3 regions of the Streptomyces sp. NPDC022910 genome follow, and region 3 is predicted to be linked to each of the others. Evidence: riboswitches for the same ligand, from Rfam matches in the RefSeq annotation. Region 3 holds a riboswitch; each other region holds the start of a gene.
What was found. A riboswitch is a leader RNA that binds a small molecule or an ion and turns the genes downstream of it on or off. The one in region 3 is predicted to bind cobalamin.
Positions count from the first base shown of each region.

Region 1: another riboswitch for cobalamin. It lies ahead of ACZ3TS_RS03480 (ribonucleoside-diphosphate reductase subunit alpha); the one in region 3 lies ahead of nicT (Nickel transporter NicT).
Region 2: another riboswitch for cobalamin. It lies ahead of ACZ3TS_RS16170 (cobalamin biosynthesis protein); the one in region 3 lies ahead of nicT (Nickel transporter NicT).

Region 1 is NZ_JBVHHL010000003.1:23,405-27,593, forward strand. Features, by position in the region: gene mctP (monocarboxylate uptake permease MctP) at 1-199, shown strand, start outside; gene ACZ3TS_RS03475 (GNAT family N-acetyltransferase) at 273-779, shown strand; cobalamin riboswitch at 832-968, shown strand; gene ACZ3TS_RS03480 (ribonucleoside-diphosphate reductase subunit alpha) at 1,090-3,468, shown strand; gene ACZ3TS_RS03485 (ribonucleotide-diphosphate reductase subunit beta) at 3,468-4,189, shown strand, end outside.
Region 2 is NZ_JBVHHL010000014.1:60,787-64,975, reverse strand. Features, by position in the region: gene ACZ3TS_RS16175 (cobyric acid synthase) at 1-735, opposite strand, end outside; gene ACZ3TS_RS16170 (cobalamin biosynthesis protein) at 732-1,688, opposite strand; cobalamin riboswitch at 1,787-1,906, opposite strand; gene ACZ3TS_RS16165 (DUF397 domain-containing protein) at 2,243-2,452, shown strand; gene ACZ3TS_RS16160 (hypothetical protein) at 2,525-2,722, opposite strand; gene ACZ3TS_RS16155 (hypothetical protein) at 2,719-3,174, opposite strand; gene ACZ3TS_RS16150 (helix-turn-helix domain-containing protein) at 3,219-4,076, opposite strand.
Region 3 is NZ_JBVHHL010000010.1:27,766-31,954, forward strand. Features, by position in the region: gene ACZ3TS_RS12405 (hypothetical protein) at 1-1,070, shown strand, start outside; gene ACZ3TS_RS12410 (ArsR/SmtB family transcription factor) at 1,078-1,425, opposite strand; cobalamin riboswitch at 1,516-1,722, shown strand; gene nicT (Nickel transporter NicT) at 1,752-2,840, shown strand; gene ACZ3TS_RS12420 (YcnI family copper-binding membrane protein) at 2,863-3,618, opposite strand; gene ACZ3TS_RS12425 (hypothetical protein) at 3,658-4,189, opposite strand, start outside.

The sequences.
Region 1 (4,189 bases), on a different contig from region 3:
CATCGGCGAGATCGGCTACATCGGCCTGACGGCATTCGTACTGAACGTCGTCGTCACGGTGGTGCTGACCTTCGTCCTGAAGGCGGTCAAGGCTCCCGAGGGCGTCGACGAGACCAGGCCGGAGGACTACACGGTGGACGCGGGCGACCCCGGGGTGCAGGTGGAGCTGCCGCCGGCGACGGCGGGCACATCCCACTAGGAACCGGTGCTTCACGGGCCGTCGGAGGAAATCCGGCGGCCCGTTGTCGTACCCGTCCGGCACACTCGGCCGCATGGACATCGTGATCCGGCAGGCGACCCCCGACGAATACGACGCGCTCGGCCACATCACCGCCCAGGCCTACCTCCAGGACGGCCTCCTCGACTTCGGCGAGAGCGACGAGTACCTGGGCGAGCTGAGAGACGTCGCCAGGCGGGCGGCTGCCGCCGAGGTGCTGGTGGCCAGCGACGGCGACCGCGTCCTCGGCGGCGTGACCTTCGTGCCGGCCGGCGGCCCCATGGCCGACATCGCCGGCCCGGGGGAGGCCGAGATACGGATGCTCGCGGTCGACCGCACGGCTCGCGGCCGCGGTGCCGGAGGGGCCCTCGTCCGCGCCTGTGTCGACCGGGCACGGGCCACCGCCGGCTGCATGAGCGTCGTCCTGTCGACCCAGCGCACGATGCACGCCGCCCACCGCATCTACGAGCGGCTGGGCTTCCTCCGCACTCCCGAGCGCGACTGGAATCCCCTCCCCGAGCTCGACGACATCACTCTCCTCACCTACGAGTTGACGCTCTGACACCACCACGACACAACATCTGGGGGTGACATCGCAGCCCGGCACAAGATGTATGCTCATGCTCGCTGTCGCCGCAGGGGAATCCGGTGCGAATCCGGAACTGTCCCGCAACGGTGTACTTGTGCGTGTTCGCCCATGCGTGCACGTCCGAGCGTCAGTCCGAGGACCTGCCGACAGTGCGCCCGGCCGTCCGGCCCGGGCGCCTGACGTCCGGGCCTCGTGGAATGGGCCGGTGGACGCGACGCCGCGCGCGCTCGTGAGCTGCCTCTGCCCTCCGCCAGGCCCCGTGCCGAGCGAGGGAGAGTCCCACGTGACCATCGCGCCAGCCGACCCGGCTTCAGCCACCCCGGCGACGCAGACCGACGGCCCCGGTGCCGCGCTGCTGCGGACCCTGACCGAGCTGACCGCCGACCTCCCCGACGCCGATCCCGGCAGGGTCGCCGCCGCCGCGCTGCGCGGCCGGTCGGCTCGCGAGGACTGCGAAATCGCCGAGGAGCTGCGCGAGCTGGCCACGGAGGCAGCCGCCGGACTCATCTCGGAGGACCCCGCCTACTCGCGGCTGGCCGCCCGCCTGCTGGCGATCGGCATCCGCGCCGAGGCCGCCTCCCAGCGCGTCACCACCTTCACCGAGTCCGTCGCGGTCGGACACCGCGAGGGACTCATCGCCGACCGCACCGCCGAGTTCGTACGGCTGCACGCCGACCGTCTCGACGCCCTCGTCGACCCCGCAGCCGACGACCGTTTCGGCTACTTCGGCCTGCGCACGCTGCACAGCCGCTACCTGCTCCGGCACCCGATCACCCGCAAGGTGATCGAGACGCCCCAGCACTTCATGCTGCGGGTGGCGAGCGGCCTCGCCGAGGACGACACCACCCGCTCGGTCGACGAAGTCGCCGCGCTCTACGGGCTGATGAGCCGCCTCGACTACCTCCCCTCCTCCCCCACCCTCTTCAACTCCGGCACGCGGCACCCACAGATGTCGTCCTGCTACCTCCTCGACTCCCCCAAGGACGAGCTGGACTCCCTCTACGACCGCTACCACCAGGTCGCCCGTCTTTCGAAGCACGCAGGCGGCATCGGGCTGTCGTACTCCCGCATCCGGTCGCGCGGTTCGCTGATCCGCGGCACGAACGGGCACTCCAACGGCATCGTCCCTTTCCTGAAGACCCTCGACGCCTCGGTCGCCGCCGTGAACCAGGGCGGCCGGCGCAAGGGCGCGGCCGCGGTCTACCTGGAGACCTGGCACTCCGACATCGAGGAGTTCCTGGAGCTGCGGGACAACACCGGCGAGGACGCCCGCCGTACGCACAACCTCAACCTCGCGCACTGGATCCCGGACGAGTTCATGCGCAGGGTCGACGCGGACGAGCAGTGGTCCCTGTTCTCGCCGTCCGACGTGCCCGAGCTGGTCGACCTGTGGGGCCCGGAGTTCGACGCCGCGTACCGCAGGGCGGAGGCGGCCGGGCTGGCGAAGAAGACGATCCCGGCCCGCGATCTGTACGGCCGCATGATGCGCACCCTCGCGCAGACCGGCAACGGCTGGATGACCTTCAAGGACGCCGCCAACCGCACCGCCAACCAGACCGCGGAGCCGGGCCACGTCATCCACTCCTCCAACCTCTGCACCGAGATCCTGGAGGTCACGGACGACGGGGAGACGGCTGTCTGCAATCTGGGGTCGGTCAACCTGGGTGCCTTTGTCGACACGGCGGCCGGCGACCTCGACTGGGAGCGGCTGGACGCCACGGTCCGCACCGCCGTCACCTTCCTCGACCGCGTGGTCGACATCAACTTCTACCCGACCGAGCAGGCGGGCCGTTCCAACGCCAAGTGGCGCCCGGTCGGCCTCGGCGCGATGGGCTTGCAGGACGTCTTCTTCAAGCTGCGCCTGCCCTTCGACTCCGCCGACGCGAAGGCGCTCTCGACCCGTATCGCCGAGCGCATCATGCTCGCCGCCTACGAGGCCTCCGCCGACCTCGCCGAGCGCAACGGCCCGCTCCCCGCCTGGGGGAAGACGCGTACGGCCAAGGGGGTCCTGCATCCCGACCACTACCCTGTCGAGCCGACCTGGCCGGAGCGCTGGGCGACCCTGCGGGAACGGATCGCCGCCGTGGGCATGCGCAACTCGCTGCTCCTCGCGATCGCCCCCACCGCGACCATCGCCTCCATCGCAGGCGTGTACGAGTGCATCGAGCCGCAGGTCTCCAACCTGTTCAAGCGCGAGACGCTGTCCGGCGAGTTCCTCCAGGTCAACTCCTACCTGGTGCAGGACCTCAAGGACCTCGGCGTCTGGGACGCCCGCACGCGTGAGGCGCTGCGCGACTCGGGCGGCTCGGTGCAGGGCTTCGCCTGGATCCCCGCCGAGGTACGGACCCTGTACCGCACGGCGTGGGAGATCCCGCAACGCGGCCTGATCGACATGGCCGCGGCCCGTACTCCGTACCTGGACCAGGCCCAGTCACTCAACCTCTTCATGGAGACGCCGACCATCGGGAAGCTCTCCTCGATGTACGCGTACGCCTGGAAGCAGGGTCTGAAGACGACGTACTACCTGCGCTCCCGCCCGGCGACCCGGATCGCCCGCGCGGCCCAGGCGCAGCCGGCCACCATCCCCGTCCAGCAGGTCGCCGACCCCGACGCCGTCGCCTGCTCCCTGGAGAACCCCGAGTCCTGCGAGGCCTGCCAGTAATGACCACCAGTTCCACCCGTGCCCAGAACCTCCTCGACCCGGGCTTCGAGCTGACTCTGCGCCCCATGCGCTATCCCGACTTCTACGAGCGCTACCGAGACGCCATCAAGAACACCTGGACCGTGGAGGAGGTCGACCTCCACTCGGACGTGGCGGACCTCGCCAAGCTCACCCCGGGCGAGCAGCACCTGATCGGCCGCCTGGTCGCCTTCTTCGCGACGGGCGACTCCATCGTGGCGAACAACCTGGTGCTCACCCTCTACAAGCACATCAACTCCCCCGAGGCGCGGCTGTACCTGAGCCGCCAGCTCTTCGAGGAGGCCGTGCACGTCCAGTTCTACCTGACGCTGCTGGACACCTACCTGCCCGACCCGGACGACCGCGCCGCGGCCTTCGCGGCCGTCGAGAACATCCCGTCCATCCGCGAGAAGGCCGAGTTCTGCTTCAAGTGGATCAACGAGGTCGAGAAGCTGGACCGCCTCGAGAGCAGGGCCGACCGCCGCCGCTTCCTGCTCAACCTCATCTGCTTCGCCGCGTGCATCGAGGGCCTGTTCTTCTACGGCGCCTTCGCGTACGTCTACTGGTTCCGCGGCCGGGGCCTGCTGCACGGCCTGGCGACCGGCACCAACTGGGTGTTCCGCGACGAGACGATGCACATGAGCTTCGCCTTCGACGTGGTCGACACCGTGCGCAAGGAGGAGCCCGACCTCTTCGACGACGC
Region 2 (4,189 bases), on a different contig from region 3:
TCCCCGCAGGGACACCCGCAGCCCGTCCTCCTCGTCGATCCCGAGCCCGTGTCGGAAGGGCAGCACGCCGTACGTCCGCCGACCGGTGAGCCCGTGCAGCATGTCAAGCCCCGGCTCCAGGAGGGACACGTCCCCCCGGAACTTGTTGACGAGGAACCCGGCGACGAGCTCCTGGTCCTCGGGGGAGAGCAGGGCCACGGTCCCGAAGAAGGACGCGAACACGCCTCCGCGGTCGATGTCGCCCACGACGAGCACGGGCAGCCGCGCGCCCCGCGCGATCCCCATGTTCACGATGTCGGTCCGCCGCAGGTTGATCTCGGCCGGACTGCCGGCCCCCTCACAGATCACCGCGTCATACCTGCCCCGCAACTCGGCGAGACAGTCGAGGACCGTTCCCAGGAGCCGCTGCTGCCGCCCGCCGTGGTAGCCGCGGGCGCTGAGCTCGCCGACCGGCTTCCCCAACAGCACGACCTGACTGCTCTGCTCGCCCCCGGGCTTGAGCAGGACGGGGTTCATCAGCGCGGTCGGCTCGACGCGGCACGCCTGCGCCTGCATGGCCTGGGCGCGCCCTATCTCCGCACCCTCGCGCGTGACGAAGGAGTTGAGGGACATGTTCTGTGCCTTGAAGGGGGCGACCTTGACGCCCTGCCGCACCAGCCAGCGGCAGATTCCCGCGGTGACGACGCTCTTGCCGGCGTCGGAGGTGGTGCCGGCGACAAGGAGACCGCCGTTCATGAGGTACGTCCCTTCGCGAGAAACCTTCGGGTGAACAGCCGCCCGGCGACGGTGACGCCGAGCGCGAGCGTGGTCACCCGACGGGAGAGCCGCACGGCCCGCTCGATGTCCTGGACGTGGACCGCGCGCCCTTCGCCGTTCAGCACCGGCCGGTGCTCGACCCGCCCCCCGTACGAGAGCGTCCCGCCCAGCCGCACCCCGAGAGCCCCGGCGAACGAGGCTTCCACGGGCCCGGCGTTGGGGCTCGGGTGCTGGGCGGCGTCCGCACGCCAGGCACGCACGGCTCCCCGCGGATGCGGACCCGACGCCGCCGCGAGGGCGGCGGTCAGCCGTGCCCCCGGCCAGCCCGCGAGGTCGTCGAGCCGGGCGGAGGCCCACCCGTACCGCCGGTACCGGGGTGACTTGTGGCCGACCATGGCGTCGAGTGTGTTGACGGCCCGGAAGCCGACGAGCCCGGGCACACCGCCCACGGCCCCCCACACCAGCGCTCCCACCACGGCGTCCGAGGTGTTCTCGGCGACCGACTCGACGACGGCCCGCGCGATCCCGTCGGCGTCGAGCGCCCGGGGATCCCGTCCGCACAGGTGGGGCAGCCGCGCGCGGGCGGCCTCGACGTCTCCGGCTTCGAGGGCGCGCCCGACAGTCCTGGCCTCCCGGGCGAGCGAAGTGCCCCCGACCACCGACCAGGTGGCGGCCGCGGTCAGGGCGACGGACGCGGTACGGGACGGACGTACGGCGGAGGCGGCGAGCGCCGCGAGGGACACGGCACCGCCCACGCACACGGCGGTGTGCAGGGCGCCCCACCCGCGGTGGTCCCGCCACAGCACCCGCTCGACGGCGCCCGCGGCCCGCCCGAACGCGGCGACCGGATGCCCGCGGCGCGGATCGCCGAGCAGGTGGTCACCGAGGAGGCCGGCGGCGGCGCCGTACGCGAAGACGCGATCGGCACCCATCGGCTCAGCCGACCGCGGGGTCAGGCAGGGCCCGGTTACTGAACCTCAATCGGCAGCCGCACATGGCGATATGTCCTCACTCAGGGTGTCCACGCCCTGGTTCGACGAGACCGGCGGCGAGAGTTCCTGGCTCCCGGGGAGTTCTTCCCCGGTGACAGTGGCGGGACCGCGCCGGACTCTCACCGGCTTCCTCTCCTGCCGCCGTACTGGCCCCGGCAGTCCACCACGCCCCCGGAACACCCGTCAACTTGCTCTTGACCTGCGAAGCTGCGGTGTGCTGAGCCCCACACCGCTGAAATATCGTCAGCCGTCCGAATCGGCGCTATCTGCGCTCTTTCCGGGCCGGGAACCTGGGAAGACTACGGAACGGCAGTACGAACGAAAACGGCATGACGAACGAGAGCGCCGACGAGCGGCATTGGGTGATTCGTTGCGGGGAGACGAACCTGGTGTGGCCGGCCTCTGTTGCCTGCGGCAGCGGTGGGACACGGCGCTCGGGAGCGTCGCGGTGAGGACGCCGGGTCGGTGCGCTGACTGGTGAGACGGAGGTCGGTGTGGTCGACAGGGCGGCGTCGGCGCGTGTGTGGCGGAAGAGCAGTTACTCGGGAGGTGACGACACCGACTGTGTGGAAGTGGCCGTCGAGGGGGCGCACATTCTGGTGCGTGACTCGAAACGGCGCACCGGCCCGGTGCTCGTCTTTCGCCGTACCGCATGGTGTGGTTTGCTGGCTGGATTCGAGGACCCGGCAGCGGACGGTTTCTGAAGGTCCGTCCAGAGGACGGGAGGGACCCATGGGGGACAGGGCCAGGGAAGTGTCGGTGCGTACGGGAGGTTCTTACACTCCCCGAACCGCAGTGGCGGCGGCGGCCCCGCTGGCGCTCTTCTCCTTGACCACGGGGGTGTTCGCGGTGGGCGTGGGTGCGCTCGCCGCGCTGCTCGTGCCGGGATCCACGGCACGAGCCCTCGTCTGGTTGGTGGTGACGATCGTCGCGGCGACGTGCGCCGGACTGTGGTGGGGCCTCACCCCGGTCACGGAGCGTCTCCGCGTTCTCGACCGGGCTGCGGCGACGGTTCGTCCGCGGGGCTCGGGGACCCACTGATCTCCGGGGTGCGCGGCTCTCCCGAGCGGCCGCGCAGGGCCCGGCCTGCGCTCGCCGCGAGGGCGGTGACGGCGGCCGCGCCGAGCGCTCCCAGCACGGCCGTGGTCAGGGGGGACAGGGCGCCCGACCCGGTGCTGGGCGCCACCCGGGCGGACACGGCGATGCTGCACAGCAGGACGCTGCCGCATGCCGTGCCCAACAGCAGACGGGTCGTCGGCGTCCGTGTTCCGTCCTCCCCCTGGGAGTTGTCCGCCTCACCGTCCACCACGTGCTGTGCCTGGTCCGGGGCGTCGGGCCCCGGAGCGGATCCGGGCGGGTCGCCCGCCGACACGAAACGGAGCGCGCGCAACTGCCTGCACCACTCAAGGAACCCGAGGACCGCCATAGGTCTCCCTCCCCGTTGTTTGCCCGGGCCGTCCTTCCCGGGCCTCAGCTGTTGTCGAGACTCTCCTTGACCGCGTCGATCAGTTCGATCATCCGGTCACCCTCGTACGCCTTGTTGCTGATGTCCTCGAAGCACTCCTGATAGCGCGCCGTGAGGCCGAGGTCGTCACGGTTGGCCACGCTGCCGGTGGCGCCCTCGAGGTAGAGCAGGTCGTCGCCATCCGTGAAGCCCAGCAGGGTGAAGGACGCCCCCATGCTGAAGTGCGCGCCGGCCGTGAACGGCAGTACGCGCATGGTGACTCTGGGATGGCGGGACATCGTCTTGAGGTGTTCCAGCTGCCGCCGCATCACGCCCGGGCCACCGATGACCCGCCGGACGACCGCCTCGTCCAGCACGATGCTCACGTCCGGCCCGTGCTCCCCGTCGAAGATGCGCTCCTGCCGGGTGGCGCGCAACTCCGCCGACCGACGGGCCAGTTCTCCGTTCTCGCGCGGCGCGAGCTGGGCCATCGTGTAGTCCTCGATCTGCAGCAGCGAGTAGACGACGGACGGGTGGTAGAAGCGGATCGAGGTCGCGGCGCTCTCGTAGCCGAGGTACTGGGCGAACTGAGGCCGCACCATGTCGCTGTAGGGCGCCCACCAGGAAGGCCCCTTGGAGCCGCGGGCGGCCTCCTCGAGCTCGGCCACCAGGCCGGGTTCGGTGACGTTGTACAGCTGGAGCAGTGCGCGCAGATCCGTCACGCTGAGGCTGACCGTCCCGGCCTCGAGCCGGATCAGCTTGGACAGGGACCACTCCAGCGCGTCGGCGGCCTCTCGCTGAGTGAGACCGGCTTCCTCGCGGGCCTTGCGCAACTCGATACGGAGCCTGCGTCGGTTCAGGCTCGGATCGATGTCCCTGGCCATGTCGCTCCTTGCTACACGTCGTCTTCGACTGGTCGGGCGGCCGACGTCGAGCAGCAACTCACCCATTAGACTAGGTGAGTTGGGCGAGAGCGGCCAGACCACTTGCTGTCTGA
Region 3 (4,189 bases):
GCATGATCCCGACGTACGGCCGGCTCGGCTACCCGGCGGTCGTCGCCCTCGCCTTCCTCATCCCGGTGGTGGTGCGCTGGACGCGCATGGGTGCGGGTGGCCTGGCCGACTGGGCACGGGCGGCCTGTCTGGGCGCGGCCTGTGCCAGCCAGCAACTGCCGTGGTTCCTGACGCCGTTCCTGCTCGCCGGGGTCTTCGCTCTGCGGCGCGGCGAGCTGGGGACGCGCGGGGCCGCCCTGGCCGTGGCACGGATCGTCGGCATAGCCGCCGGCACCTGGTTGCTGATCAACGCGTACTTCGTCGTGAGCGAGCCGCGCACCTGGCTCTCGGGCATCGCGCTGCCGATCACCCAGGGTGCGGTGATCCATGGTCAGGGCCTGGTCGACATCTCGCTCTACTTCACCGACGGCAGCGACCGCCTGAGCTGGTACTCGCATGCCAGCATGCTGCTGGCGGCCGGTCTGCTGGCGGTGTTCGTGCTGTTCGTGCGGCGGCTGGGGCCGGCCGCGACCGTACTGCCCTGGTGCGCGTTCTTCCTGGCCACCCGCTCGCAGGACGGCTACTACCTGCTGATGACGCCGCTGTGGCTGGCGGCCGCCGTCACCGTGCCGCCCAGCGCCTTCACCACCGCCTGGCAGCCCCGGCTGCTGGAAGGACGGCGGGCGGCCCGCATGGTGGTGGCCGCGGCCCTGCTGGCCCCGGCCTTCGTGGCCGTGACCGTGGCGGCGACCGGCAGACCGCCGCTGCACCTGCAGGCTGCCGCCGCCTCCCGGACGTCCGGGGCGGTCAGGACCCTCACGGTCAGCGTGAGCAACACCGGCGACGCTGCTCTCCAACCCCACTTCATGGTGACCACCGGGCAGGGCATGAGCCGGTACTGGAAGGTGCTCGACGGACCCTCGTCCGTCGCCGGTCATGGGACGGCCACCTACCGGATCGAGGCGCCGGGGGGCCGCTTCGGCCTGCCCGACAAGAACACCCGCATCCGGCTGCGTGCCTTCTCCGCGTCACCGATGACGCTGTCGAGCCAGGACATTCATCTGCAACGCGAGCCGGCGCCCTCGAAGTGACCGTCCGTCACGTCACCTGTTTCAGCAGCTCCAGTACCACCGGGTCGATCAGCCGGTAGCGGACGACCCGTCCCTCCTTCTCACCCGCGACCATCTCCGCCGTCCGCAGCAGCCGCAACGCCTGCGAGACGGCCGGGTCGTTCATGCCGGTCGCCACCGCGAGGTCGGAGACCGCGAGCGGTCCGGCCCGGTGCAGGGCGAGCAGCAGAGCGAGCCGGCCGGGGTCGGCGAGCAGGGAGAAGCGGTCGGCCCAGGCACGTACGGCCTCGGGTGCGCCGATGGCCTCGATGGCCTCGCAGACCCGGTGGCCGTCGATGGTGCGCCTGCCGGCGCGGTCGGCGGGGACGAGATGCATGCGGGCATTCTCCCAGGCACCTCTGTGTGATCTTCGATACCTCCGGACACCTGCGCAACTGTGCAGTCTTGCAGGCGTTCCCCGCCCGCCCTAAGGTGGGCGGGCCGTGGTGTTCGGGAAGACCGGTGAAAGCCCCCAGGGGCTCAGGCCGGAGCGGCCCTCGCCACTGTGATCGGGGAGTTCCCGTCCCGTGCCACCCGTCCTCGGGTGGCGCCACTGGTCGAGTGTCGACCGGGAAGGTTGGGGCGGGCGCGGTGATCCGTCAGCCAGGAGACCGGCCACGGCATCTCACGAAGTGATCCACGAGGTGCTGGAGCGTGATCGTAATGACCCTGCCCGATCCTGCGTCCTTTCAGTGGCGGCGCGAGGACACCCTGCGGACCGCCGGACTGCTGGCGGTGATCGCGGCCCTGCACGTCGTGGCGTTCGGGGTACTGTTCCTGCTGGTGGTCCCGGAGCACTACGAAGTCGGTTCCAAGGCGTTCGGGATCGGACTCGGCGTCACCGCCTACACGCTGGGCATGCGGCACGCCTTCGACGCCGACCACATCGCCGCGATCGACAACACCACCCGCAAGCTGATGGCCGACGGCAAGCGGCCGGTGTCCGTGGGCTTCTGGTTCGCGCTCGGGCACTCCAGCGTGGTGGTCGTGCTCGCCGCGCTGATCGCCGGAGGCACCCAGCTCGCCGGACGCCTCATGAACGAGACCTCCGGCACGCACCAGGTGCTCGGGGTGATGGGGACGACGGTCTCGGGCTCCTTCCTCTACCTCATCGCCGCCCTCAACCTGGTCGCCCTCAGGGGCATCCTGCGAGTCTTCCGGGCCATGCGGGCGGGCACGTACGACGAGAAGGAACTCGAACAGCACCTGGATTCCCGGGGGTTCATGAACCGCGTCCTCGGCCGCTTCACCAGGTCCATCAGCCGCCCCGGGCAGATGTTCCCGCTCGGCTTCCTGTTCGGCCTGGGCTTCGACACCGCGACCGAGGTCACGCTGATGGTGATGGCCGGCAGCGGGGCGGCCGCCGGGCTGCCCTGGTACGCGATCCTGTGCCTGCCGTTGCTGTTCGCGGCCGGGATGAGCCTGTTCGACACGCTCGACGGCACGTTCATGAACTTCGCCTATCAGTGGGCCTTCTCGAACCCGGTGCGCAAGGTGTTCTACAACCTCACGATCACCGGTCTGTCGATCGCGGTGGCCTTCGTGATCGGCACCATCGAGCTCGTCGGCGTCCTGCACGACAAGCTGGACCTCGGGGACGCGGTGACGGGCTGGATCGCCGGACTCGACCTCGACAACGTGGGCTTCATCATCGTCGGTCTGTTCGTCGTCGTGTGGGCGGCCGCGCTCGCGTACTGGCGGCTGGCGAGGGTCGAGGAACGGTGGACTCCCCGCCCCGCGGACGGGAGTTGACGCCGACGGGGCGGGGCCCCGGTCACTCGGACGCCGACGTGCGGGTGCGGCCGCGGGCGATCGCGAAGCCGGCGGCGGCCAGGCCCAGGACACCGACGACCAGGCCGGCGATGCCGAGCTCCCGGGCGGTGGAGTCGCTGGTGGCGGCGGCCTTGGTCGTGGAACCGCTCGGCTTCTCCTGCGCCGTGCCGGTGGAGGAGGATGTCGCCGTCGAACCGTTGCCCTCGGCCGCGCCCTCGGCGGTCAGATGGAGGACCGGCGCCGGGTTCTCCGGTTCCTCCGCGCCGTTCTGGGTCTCCTCGATCCAGCGGACGACGTTCCCGTCCGAGTAGGTCTGCAGCGTCTTGAAGGTCAACCGGTCGGTGTTGTCCGGGAGCTGGCCGAAGGCGACGTCGAAGTCCTGGTACTGGCCGTGCCGGATGCGCCCGCCGGTCCAGGTGATCTCCGAGACGGCGTCGGTGATGTTGCCGTCGTCCGTCTTGACCGGTGTCTTGAGCTTGGTGGTGGTCACCTGCGCGGTCCAGCCGTCCTGCGGGCTGACCAGCACGCCCAGGATCGGGTGGTCGGTGGGCAGGAAGACCTGCACCTTGGTGGTCGCGGCGGTGTCCTCCTCGTTGGGGACCCGGAAGGTCAGCACGCCGTCCGTGGCGCCCTTGGCGTAGCTCTCGGGGTGCACGGTGACGTGCGCGAAGGCCGCGCCCGCCGCGGTGAGAACGCCGGCGGCGGTGAGAGCGGCGACGATGCCGGCGCGGCGCAGGGTGGTACGCATCGGGGACATGGGTGGGATGGCTCCGTACTCGTGCTCGGTGTCGGGGGGTCAGATCGCGTACGGGGATCCCCGGGGCGGGCCGCGCCGGGACAGGGCGTACCGGAGGAGCGCCTGCCGGAGGAGGTGCTGCCGGTGGGCGCAGGCGGGCAGCGGCCCGACGTACACGGGCAGCGGCGCCGTACGCCACCAGGCGGCGAGGCCCGGGACGAAGGCGGCGGCCTTGCGCAGCAGCGACCACAGGGCGGCCTCGCCGCACCGCAGGCACCAGGCGGCGACCAGGGCCGCGGCCAGGTGCGCGGCGACGGCATGAGGGCTCATCGCGTGCGGCTGGGCGGCCATGTGCATGCCCGCCATGTGCATCGGCGGTTCCGGCGGACCCGCGACGTCGAAGGCGAGGTGGAGTCCGCCCTGTACGACGAGCATCGCGACCGTGATGCCGGGGAGCGAGCGCTCCCGGCCGGCGAGCGCCGTACCGCCGGCGAACACGGGCAGGAACCCGGCCGCGTCCACCCACAGCGGTGGAACGGAGCCGGTGGCCAGCGTGTGTCCCCCGGCGGCGAGCAGCACACACACGACGGCG